One region of the Intrasporangium sp. DVR genome, then DNA from elsewhere that is predicted to be linked to it. Evidence: riboswitches for the same ligand, from Rfam matches in the RefSeq annotation. Region 1 holds a riboswitch; the other holds the start of a gene.
What was found. Region 1 has a riboswitch for cyclic di-AMP ahead of ABWV20_RS06660 (CHAP domain-containing protein). Riboswitches for the same ligand answer to the same signal wherever they lie in the genome.
Positions count from the first base shown of each region.

Region 1 (5,074 bases):
TTCTTGCCGGCCTTCTTCAGCGCAGCGACGGTCTCCGCGGACCAGCGAATGGGGCAGTCCTCGTCCTCGGTGCCGTGATGGATGAGGATCGGGTCGGTGATCCGGTCGAAGTACGTGCGGGGGCTGGTGCGTGCCCACGTCTCGGGCGCCCGCTCGGGCGTCCCGAGTCGCCGTAGCACCGCTCGGGCGTCGCCCTCGCGGTCGTCGTCGCGGCGGACCCACCGGTTGAAGTTGTCAACGGTGTCCGAGCTCACCGGGCTGTAGGCGACCCCGGCCTTGAAGAGGCCGGGCCTGGCGACGAGCGCGTTGTAGACCACCCCGCCGCCCATCGAGCGGCCGATGATGCCGATGCGGTCGGGGTCGACGGCCTCGAACTGCTGGAGGGCGAGACCGGCGTTGATCGCGTCGACCGCGTAGCCGAGGCGCAGCGCAGCGCCGTTGTCAGGGTCGTCGTCGGACTGCGCATGGTTGCGGTAGTCGATGTGGAGGGTGACGTAGCCCTGTCGGGCCAGGTAGTCGCGTTCCCGGAGCATCGTGGCGCCGTTGGTGTACTCCTCGATGGGGACGTAGCCGTGGGCGAGCACAACGGCGGGGAAGGGGCCCGTGCCGCGGGGGACGTTGATCCGTCCGGAGATCAGGAGTCCGTCTCCCCGGAACGTCGCGTAGAACTGGCGGTAGGCGCTCGTGCTCCCGCCCTCACGACCCAGCCGCAGGTCGCGACCGTCGAAGTCGGTGTCGATGAGGGACTGGATGAAGGCAGGGTCCGCAGGCTCAGTCGTGCTCGCCCGTGCCCGAGTCGTCCCTGATGACGTCGCGGCCGAGGCGGACGTGGGCGCCGTGGCCGACGCCGTGTTCGAACCCGTGGTGGGCGCACTCCGGGTCGCGGTGCCCCCGGGCGTCTCGCGGACGGACTCGCTCGTGCAGGCGCTGACGGCCAGCACGGCCGTCAGGGTCCAGGCGACGATGGTCCCTCGCACCCCTGCAGTGTCTCAGGGGAACCTGCCCAGCGGCCGCTGGCTGGGCATGACACAGGCGGGACGGGTGCCTCGGCACCCGTCCCGCCTGTGACCGCGGTGTCAGCAGCTGCGCTGCATCACGGAGCGTAGATGTACTGCATCCCGCCCACGTGCGTGACCGTGCGGGTGTTGTAGTTGTACGGCCCAGCAAGGGCGTTCATCTCGATCATGGTGATCTCGTTGCCGTTGACCGCGGTGACCCACGCCACGTGGCCGACGCTCGAGGAGCCGTGGACACCCGGCTGCATGACGACGATGGAGCGCGTGCGCGGGGTGCTGGACACGGTGTAGCCGGCGTTGGCGGCGCCATAGCCCCAGGCCATCGCGTTGCCGGTCCAGCCGCCCGGGTAGTACCCCTCGGACTGGTACCACTTGTTGAGCGCGCCCCAGGTGCACTGGCCGGCAGTGGCCCAGTTGTAGGCGGACTTCTGGCCGGACGAGCCGTTGACCGTCGCCTTCGGCGAGTAGGTCGACGACGTCAGCGTGGCGCGAGTGGCCGAGCGTGAGGCGCGCTCGGCGGCCGCACGGCGGGCCTCGGCGGCCTCGCGCGCCTTCTGGGCCGCCTCCTCGCGCTTCTTCTCGACGACGACGTCCTTGATGACGATCGGCTTGGCCGTGGGCGCCTTCGTCGTCGTCGACGCGTAGCCGATGGAGCTGAGCGCCGGTGCCGCCGCGACAGCGGGTGCGAGGGCGGCGTCAGGGCCGACGGCGGCGGCAGCCTTCGGTGCGGCGACCTTCGGCGCGGCGACCGGTGCGGCCGCGGACGCGCCGGACATGGTCTCGGCCGAGGCCGGAGCGGTCAGCGTGGCCACGAGCCCGCCAGCGGCGGCGACGACAGCCGCGCCCTTCATGGCCGGCTGCGCGGACTCACGAGCAATGCTCTTGAGCTCGCCGAGCGGGCTGTACCCACCCGGCGCCCGGTGGCGCCCGGGACGGTTGTCAGTCTTCACAGAGAACCTCTCCGCGCCTACGAGGTTAGCTGTCGGGTTCGGGCGAAAGGCTGCCCGGCCTCGTCTCGGGCCCGGAGGCCCTCCTCGAGTGCTACACCCCAAGAGCGACGGGCAACCGGACGGGTCCGGCTCCACGACGCTCGGAGGAACTGTGGTTCCCCCGCTCCTGCCATGCGGGTCAAGCGGGACCTCGAGGCGATGGCAGGACTCGGCGTCCGCCTCACGGCCGGCCCCACCGAGGGAGGGGCTGGGCAAGAGACTAGAGGACTCCTTCCCCGATGTCACGTTCGGGTAACGGGCTGTCCATCAAATGGTAAAGACGGCCGCCGGGTTGCCGGGCTCAGCCGGCCAGCGGGCAGGCCGCCTTGGCGCCCGCCGCGGCCGCCGTGAAGTAGGGCGGGTTTCGCTTCAGCCCCTGCTGCCAGAGGGACCGCCAGAGCGCCTCGGCGCGGGTCGCCGTGATGCCGCCCGCCTTGAAGTGCGACTGGTCCTTCAGGTGGGTCTCCCACGGCTCGATGGCGGCGCGGGCCCGGCCCAGGATCCCGTCGACCACCTTCATGCTGGCCGCGCAGGTGGCCAGGTCCTTCGTCTGCTGACTGGGCGTCGCGCCCGGGGGCACGTCGCAGCGTCGTTCCGCTGAGCGGTAGGCGCGGTCGGCCGCATGGAACGCGGCGATGTGCTGGGGCGCGTCGGCGGTGGTGGGTCCCCAGTCCTTCTTGGCCTTGGCCAATGAGATCTTGCCGGCCTGGAGGGCGTTCATGATGTCGAGGTGGGCGTCCCACTCCCTGAGCGACGTCCCTGCAGCGCTACGAGCCTTCGCCTGCAGGAGCCAACCGCTGCGGCACTCCTCCACCCGCGCCGCGACGGGGTCGACGGTGGGCGTCGGGGACTCGGAGGGGGTCGCCGCTGTCGTCGGCTGGGTCGAGGCCGTGCTCGGCGCGGTCGACGGAGGTGTCGAGGTGGCCGTCGGGCTGACGGGAGCCGCTGTCGGGGACCCGACGAAGAGGTCCTTGCCGAACCAGACGGCGGCGCCGAGGACGATCAGGGCGACCACGAGCACGGCGACGGCAGCCGCCGGCCCGCGCTGCTGGCGCTCGAGCTCGCGCCGTTCGCGGCGGGTCCCTGGTTGTTGTGTCATCGCGCTACCCCCAGAAGTGGCCGATTCCCGAACACCTACCCGGCCAACTCTAGGTGCTACCCGGCTCAGGGGATGTTACTGGCGCGTAAGGCTCTTCGAGACCGCCATGGACCGCGGGGGTCGGTATCCTCGCAGAGTTGACCGGATCCCGTCTCCACAGGTCCGGCCCGGGGGAGTCATGAGGTGCAGCCATGTCCCATCCACCAGTCAAGCGGTACCCAGAGGACAAGGACGCGAGCGACGATCGGCCCGAGGAGGCGGTCGTCGTCCATCTGCCGAGCCGTGGCACCTCCCGCCCGACGCCGTCGCGGGCCAAGCGGTACACCAGCGAGTTCCGCGCCCACGCCGTCGCGCTGGCTCGCCGACCCGGTGTCACGGTGACGGCCGTCGCCCAGGAGGTCGGCGTCAGCGTCAGCACCCTCCGGCGCTGGCTGCGGGACGCCGGTTCCGACGAGCTGCGCCACACCGCCGCCAGTGAGCCGCCGCAGCCCGTCGACGACCCCCGGCCCGTGCGCGAGCGCATCGAGGAGGAGTGGCCGGACTGGCGGACGTACGACTGGCCCGTGCTCCCGGCCCCGGAGTCCGAGGCGGTCAGCAGTGGGACCGGGACCGCCCCCAGCAAGGACGAGCCCTCGGCCCCGCAGCCCGCTCCCCGCGCCAAGTCCACGCAGCGCTCGCAGCTCACGCAACCCAGGCAGCCCATCCAGCCTGGTCCGGCCGCGGCCCGCGACCTCGCGGCGGCGGTGCCCACTGATGGGGTCTTCGCGGCAACCGCCCGCCTCAGCCCGCTCCACCGCCTGGTCATCGTCCTGACGGCCTTCGCCGGCTGCATCGTGCTGTCCCGGCTCGTTCCCGAGTCGTACTCGATGCGCCCTGCCGTGAGCGCCCTTCACGTGATGTCGCTCGTCGCATCCTTCGGGGCCGTGCTCCTCGTCGACTGGCACGGGCTGCTCTGGCTCGCCGGTCGCCGGGCGCTGACCGAGTCCACTCGCCTGGCTGCGGCGGCCTCGCCCATCATCTGGATGGGTCTCGGCGGGCTCTTCGTCACCGGCACCCTCCTGCGGCCCGACATCGGGTCGCCCCTCACCCTGCTCAAGCTGGCCCTCGTGCTCGCCGTGTCGGTCAATGGCGCGGTGATGGCGCCGGTCCGCCTGCGGCTCGCCGCCCTGTCGTCAGACGCGTCCCCGGTCGACGTCCCGGAGCGGGAGTGGCGCCAGATGATGCTGTCCACGGCGGTCTCCCAGGTGGGTTGGTGGGGTGCAGTCGTCATCGGCTTCGTCAACTCGGCCACGTGAGACATCGACGCCGGCCCACTCGTCAGGTGGTCCGCGCCGCTCCGGAGGGTGCTCCAGCACCTGGTCGCCGCGCTGACGGTGGGCTCGCTCGCCGTGCTCCTTCTCGTGGTTCGGGGCCCGGTCCTCGGCCGGGTCGCGCTGGGCCGGTGCCGTCGTCTGGGCGCTCGGTGGGTCGGCGACCGCCGGCCTCGGGATCGCCACCCGTGGCCGTCGACATCAGGGCCGCAGGAGCACCTTGATGGCTCGACGCTCGTCCATCGCCCGGTAGCCCTCCGCGACCTCGGCCAGCGGCAGCGTCAGGTCGAACACCCGGCCCGGGTTGATGCGCCCGTCGAGGACCCGCTCGAGCAGGTCCGGCAGGTAGCGCCGGACGGGGGCCATGCCGCCGGCCAGGCCGATGTTGCGGCGGAACATGTGCCGCACCGGAAGCTCGACACCGTGGGGAACCCCGACGAAGCCCACCGTGGAACCGGGCCGTGCGACGTTGAACGCCGTCCGGATGGCCTGGTCGGTCCCGACGCACTCCAGGACCGCATCGGCGCCGACCCCATCGGTGAGCTCGAGGACCGCGGCGACCCCGGAGTCGTCGCGCTCGGCCACGATGTCGGTCGCCCCGAACTCGCGGGCGAGCGCCTGCCGGTCCGCGTGCCGCGACATGACGACGATTCGCTCGGC
Region 1 is NZ_BAABZW010000005.1:443,800-448,873, reverse strand. It holds gene ABWV20_RS06665 (alpha/beta hydrolase family protein) at 1-977, opposite strand, end outside; gene ABWV20_RS06660 (CHAP domain-containing protein) at 1,094-1,966, opposite strand; cyclic di-AMP (ydaO/yuaA leader) riboswitch at 1,969-2,161, opposite strand; gene ABWV20_RS06655 (hypothetical protein) at 2,307-3,104, opposite strand; gene ABWV20_RS06650 (transposase) at 3,296-4,399, shown strand; gene ABWV20_RS06645 (zinc-dependent alcohol dehydrogenase family protein) at 4,616-5,074, opposite strand, start outside.

Region 2 (5,074 bases), on a different contig from region 1:
GGACCGGGGACGCCATGGGCGTCCTCATGGTGACACCGTTCCTGCTCGGTCTGGCCCTCTACCGCGAGCTGCCGTCCTGGCCGCTGCGGCAATGGGCCGAGCTCGTCGCCGTTCTCCTCGGCGTCGTCCTCGCCACCACCTGGGCCGCCCGGACGCTGCAGGTCATCTTCCTGGCCCTTCCCGTCGTGGGCTGGGCCGCATGGCGCCTCCAGCTGCGTGGAGCCGCCCCCGCCGCCCTCATCGCATCCGCCATCACGACGTGGTCGGCGACGCGCGCCGTCGGCGTCTTCGAGGGCCGGACGCTTCTCGACCAGATGCTCACCCTGCAGGCGTTCAACGCCTGCATCGCCCTCACCTCCTTCGTCCTGGCCGCGCTCGTCAGCGAGCGCAACAACGCCGCACGAGCGCTGCAGCAGTCGGCAACTGAGCTGGAGGCGAGGGTCGAGGTGCGCACCGCCGAGCTGTCCGCGCTCAACGCCCAGCTCGAGACCGAGATCCGCGAGAGATTCGAGGCACAGGAACAGCTGAGCCAGGAGGAGGCCCGGGCCCAGCGGGAGCACGACATCGCCGAGACCCTGCAGCGCAGTCTGCTCCCCGACCGCCTCCCCGACGTTCCCGGGGTCGAGGTCGCCGCCCGCTACGTGCCCGCGACGAGAGACGTCCAGATCGGTGGCGACTGGTACGACGTGCTCCAGCTGCCCGGCGGCCAGGTGGGCCTCGCGATCGGTGACGTCGCAGGTCACGGGGTGTCCGCCGCCGCGACGATGGCCCAGCTCCGGATGGCGCTGCGGGTCTACGCCCTCCAGGACACCTCTCCCTCGTCCGTGCTCCGCAGCGTCCACCGCCTCGTCTCCCAGCTACCGATGCCCGAGATGGTGACGCTGCTCTACGCCGTGCTCGACCCCAACACGCACCTGCTGCGCGTGGCGAGCGCCGGGCATCCACCCGCTCTCACCGCCGATGCGACGGGCGCCAGGTTCCTCAAGGTGGGCCTGGCTCCGCCGCTCGGGGTCACCGCCGAGGCCTGCTATGACGAGTCGAGCCACCGCCTCGAGGCCGGGGCGACCCTGCTCCTCTACACCGACGGGCTCGTCGAGCGGCGCGGCGAGCCGATCACGGACGGCCTCGACCGGCTGAGCACCGCAGCCGCGCCCATGGCCAACGAGAGCCTCGAGCACCTCTGTGACCATCTGCTCACCTCGTTGATCGAGCCGCACCGCCTCGCCGACGACGTGGCGCTCGTCGCGGTCCGGCCGCTTCGAGTGCCCTCCGGACCGCTGCGCCTGACCGTCCCCGCCGAGGCCCAGATGCTCTCCCACGCCCGCGGCTCGCTGAGGCGCTGGCTGCGCGAGGCCGGCGTCACCCCTGACGAGGAGAACGACCTGCTCGTCGCCTGCGGTGAAGCGTGCGCCAACGTCGTCCAACACGCCTACGCCGCGGCCCCGGGTGTCCTCGAGCTCGAGGCCAGACTCGAGGAGGGCCTGGTGCTGCTGTGGGTGCGCGACCGTGGGCACTGGCGGGCGCCCTCCAACCGGGGTGGGGGCTGGGGCCTCCCGTTGATGCAGGCCCTGACCGACACCGTCGACGTCGCCCGCACCGGCGAGGGCACCGTCGTCCACCTGCAGCGTCGCGTCAGCATCGAGAACGGAGGCGCCCGATGAGCTCCGTGGCCCGCATCACCTCGCACGAGCACTCCGCCCGGGTCCGACACGTCCAGGTCAGCGGGGAGATCGACCTCGCCAACGTCGACGACGTGCGGCAGACCATCACCTCGGCCCTCGCGGACGACCCAGCCCGCGTCGTCCTCGACCTGCGTGGCACGACCTACCTCGACAGTGCCGCCATCGCGATGCTCTTCCGTCTCGCGCAGCGCCTCGGGCACCGGCGACAGGACCTCCGACTGCTCGTCCCCCCCAAGTCTCCGATCCGCGCCGTCCTCGAGCTGACGAGCATCCGGACGGTGATCTCCGTGCACGACACCCTCGAGGAGGCCGCTGCCGAGCCCGCGACTCCCGACCGCGGGGCCCCGGGACCGACGCCGCCCCAGCGTCCGCTGACTCCTCCGTGACCGCGTGCAAGGCCACCCCCGCCGTATGCCGCTGGGTGACCTCGGCCGCCCGCGCTCGACCGTCGGGGGGCCGGGTCAGACGCTCTCGGTGACGACGCCGCGAAGGAGCGCGAGGTAGTCCTCGACGGAGCGCGCGCCCGAGATCGCGGCGCGGCCGTTGGCGAGCAGGAACGGCACGCTCGTGACGCCCATCGAGGCGGCGAGCTGCTCGTCCTCGCGCACCCGCTCGGCGTAGTCGTCACCGGCCAACACCGCGGCGACCCGACGCTCGTCGAGGCCGGCCTCGGCGGCGAGCCGCTGGAGCACCTCGTGGTCGTCGATCGCCAGCCCCTCGCTGAAGTGCGCGGCGTGGAAACGCTCGTAGGCGGCCGACTGCAGGGCGGGCCCGCCCATCTCGAGCGCGAGCGCGCACAGCCGGTGCGCGTCGAACGTGTTGGCGCGGACTGCGGTGTGCCAGTCGAAGGTCAGCCCGTCGCCCACCGCCACGTCGCTGACGTGGGCGTTCATCAGGCGCCCGCCCTCGACGCCGCCGCCGTACTTCCGGCCGAGGTGCTCGGCCACCCCGAGGCGCTCACCGACCGGGACGAGCGGGTCCAGCTCGAACGAACGCATCCGCATCGTGACGTCATGCGGACGCTCGAAGGCCGCGATGGCAGCCTCGACGCGACGCTTGGAGATCCAGCACCACGGACAGACGAGGTCGGACCACAGCTCCAGGCTGACGGGCGTCGTTGACTCCGCTGCGGACTGGTCGGTCATCGGTTCAGTCTTGCACGGTCGCTCCGCGGGCGCGCACCCTCGGACCTGCCGTAGCAGCCCTCATGGGGGAGGTCAGCTCAGTAGCGCCCGTAACCGGCGGGCATGGTCCAGATCGAGTGGTAGCCGATGACCGTGCCGGGGCGCTGCGCGTCGATCATGCGCCCGGGGCTGACGTAGATGCCGACGTGGTAGGCCGGGTAGCCGAAGAAGACGAGGTCACCGGGCTGGGGCGTGCTCACACGGGTGGCCGAGGCCTGCTGCTGGGAGGCGGTGCGCGGGATCGAGATCCCCGCCTGGCGGTAGACCCAGGAGGTGAAGCCGGAGCAGTCGAAGCCGCTCGGCGTGCTGCCGCCGTAGACGTAGGGGACACCGATCATCGACTGGGCGATGCCGACGATGCCAGACGCGGACGGCGCCGGGTCGGCGATCGGGGTGCGCTCGGTGGTCGTGCGGGACGCCCGCTGCTGCGTCTCGCGGCGCTCCGCCGCGGCCCTCTCAGCCGCCTGGGCGGCCTCCCGCGCGGCGCGCTCCTTCTCGACGACGACGTCCTTGATGACGATCGGCTTGACCACGTCTGCCTTGGTGGTCGTCGCCTGCTGGGCGAAGCCGATGGCGTTGAGCGCGCTCGCCGCCTTGATCGTCGTCGCCTGCGGACCGACGACGGCTGCGCTGCTCGGCGTGGACTTGACCGCGGCGAGAGCCTGGCTGTCCGCAGCGGCCGGCTGGGCGAACGTGGCGACGAGGCCGCCAGAGGCTGCCACGATCGCGGCACCCTTCACGGCCGGCTGCGCCGACTCCTTGGCGATGAGCTTGAGCTCTGACAACGGGTTGTAGCGACCAGGGGCGCGGTGGCGCCCGGCAACGTTCTGAGCCACGTGCTACCTCTCGACGCCTGCGAGGTGAGCTGTCGGGTTCGGGTGGGAGGTACTACCCGGCCCTCGCTCGGACCCGAAGGTCCTCGGGAGGACTTCACCCCAAGGACGTCTCACGACGCCCGGAGAATGGTTCCCCCGCTCCTGCCATGCGGTGTGGTCACGTGCCCGGTCCGGTGGCAGGACTTGGCGATCCGGCCCGGAGCACCCGCCCCATTCGGAGCGAGCCCGCTCAAACTATCCAAACCCCCCGCCGTTGTCACGTCCTGATCACGACATGGGGACAACTTTCTCGCCGGCTGCGTCACGCGGGAGTGGCGGCAGCCGTGGCGGGGCCCGACGCGGAGTGCGCGTGCGGCTCCGGATCGCGCTGGCCGAAGACATGGACTGCGACGTCCTCGGGCAGCGACACGCCGCTCGATCGGTCCATCCCCTCCCGGCAGGCGATGACGCGGCTCGCCTCGCGCACGACGGCGACGCGCTCGCCCGGCATCAGGCCCGCCGAGGTGAGCAGCGCGAGCGCCTCCGGGTCGACCTGCACCGGCTCACCGATCCGTCGGATCGTCACGGTGACGGCCTCGTCGCCGGCGGCCTCGGTCAGCGCGACGAGCCCGCTGCGGAAGTCATCGGACACCTCCAGGCCCAGCTCCTCGAGACCGGGGATGGGGTTGCCGTAGGGCGACTCCCGCCCCTCACCGATGAGGCTGAGGATCTTGCGCTCGACCTTCTCCGACATGACGTGCTCCCAGCGGCAGGCCTCGTCATGGGCGTACTCCCACTCGAGCCCGATGACGTCGACGAGGAGGCGCTCGGCGAGACGGTGCTTGCGCATCACCCGCGTCGCGAGCAGCCGCCCCTCGTCCGACAGCTCCAGGTGCCGGTCACCCGTGACGGCCACCAGGCCGTCCCGCTCCATCCGGGCGATCGTCTGCGACACCGTGGGCCCGGAGTGGCCGAGCCGCTCGGCGATCCGCGCCCGGAGCGGGATGATCCCCTCCTCCTCCAGCTCGAAGATCGTCCGGAGGTACATCTCTGTCGTGTCGATGAGGTCGGTCACGGTCCTACTCTCTCAAAGAATCCTTCATGGCTCGGGCAGCTCGGACCGGGCACTCGAGCTGTCCACGGCGTCCCGGTCCCGCGCCGACGCCGAGCGGGCCGCCACGGCGCCCCTCGACGCTGCGCGCCGAGCGACGGTCGGATCATGACGCGGCACCCAGATCCGCAACCACACGGCACCCGCGACCGCCCCGAGGCCGAGGAGGACCGACGCGGCACCGAGCGTGATGATCGCGCTCAGTCCTGACAACGCGAGCGGCCCGGCGGCTCTTCCCACGTCGGCGCACAGGCGCCAGCCGCCGAGGAACTGGGCCCGCGC
Region 2 is NZ_BAABZW010000003.1:193,272-198,345, reverse strand. It holds gene ABWV20_RS03820 (ATP-binding SpoIIE family protein phosphatase) at 1-1,661, shown strand, start outside; gene ABWV20_RS03815 (STAS domain-containing protein) at 1,658-2,068, shown strand; gene ABWV20_RS03810 (DsbA family oxidoreductase) at 2,144-2,827, opposite strand; gene ABWV20_RS03805 (C40 family peptidase) at 2,905-3,702, opposite strand; cyclic di-AMP (ydaO/yuaA leader) riboswitch at 3,701-3,866, opposite strand; gene ABWV20_RS03800 (iron-dependent transcriptional repressor DtxR) at 4,004-4,756, opposite strand; gene ABWV20_RS03795 (MFS transporter) at 4,781-5,074, opposite strand, start outside.
Region 2: another riboswitch for cyclic di-AMP. It lies ahead of ABWV20_RS03805 (C40 family peptidase); the one in region 1 lies ahead of ABWV20_RS06660 (CHAP domain-containing protein).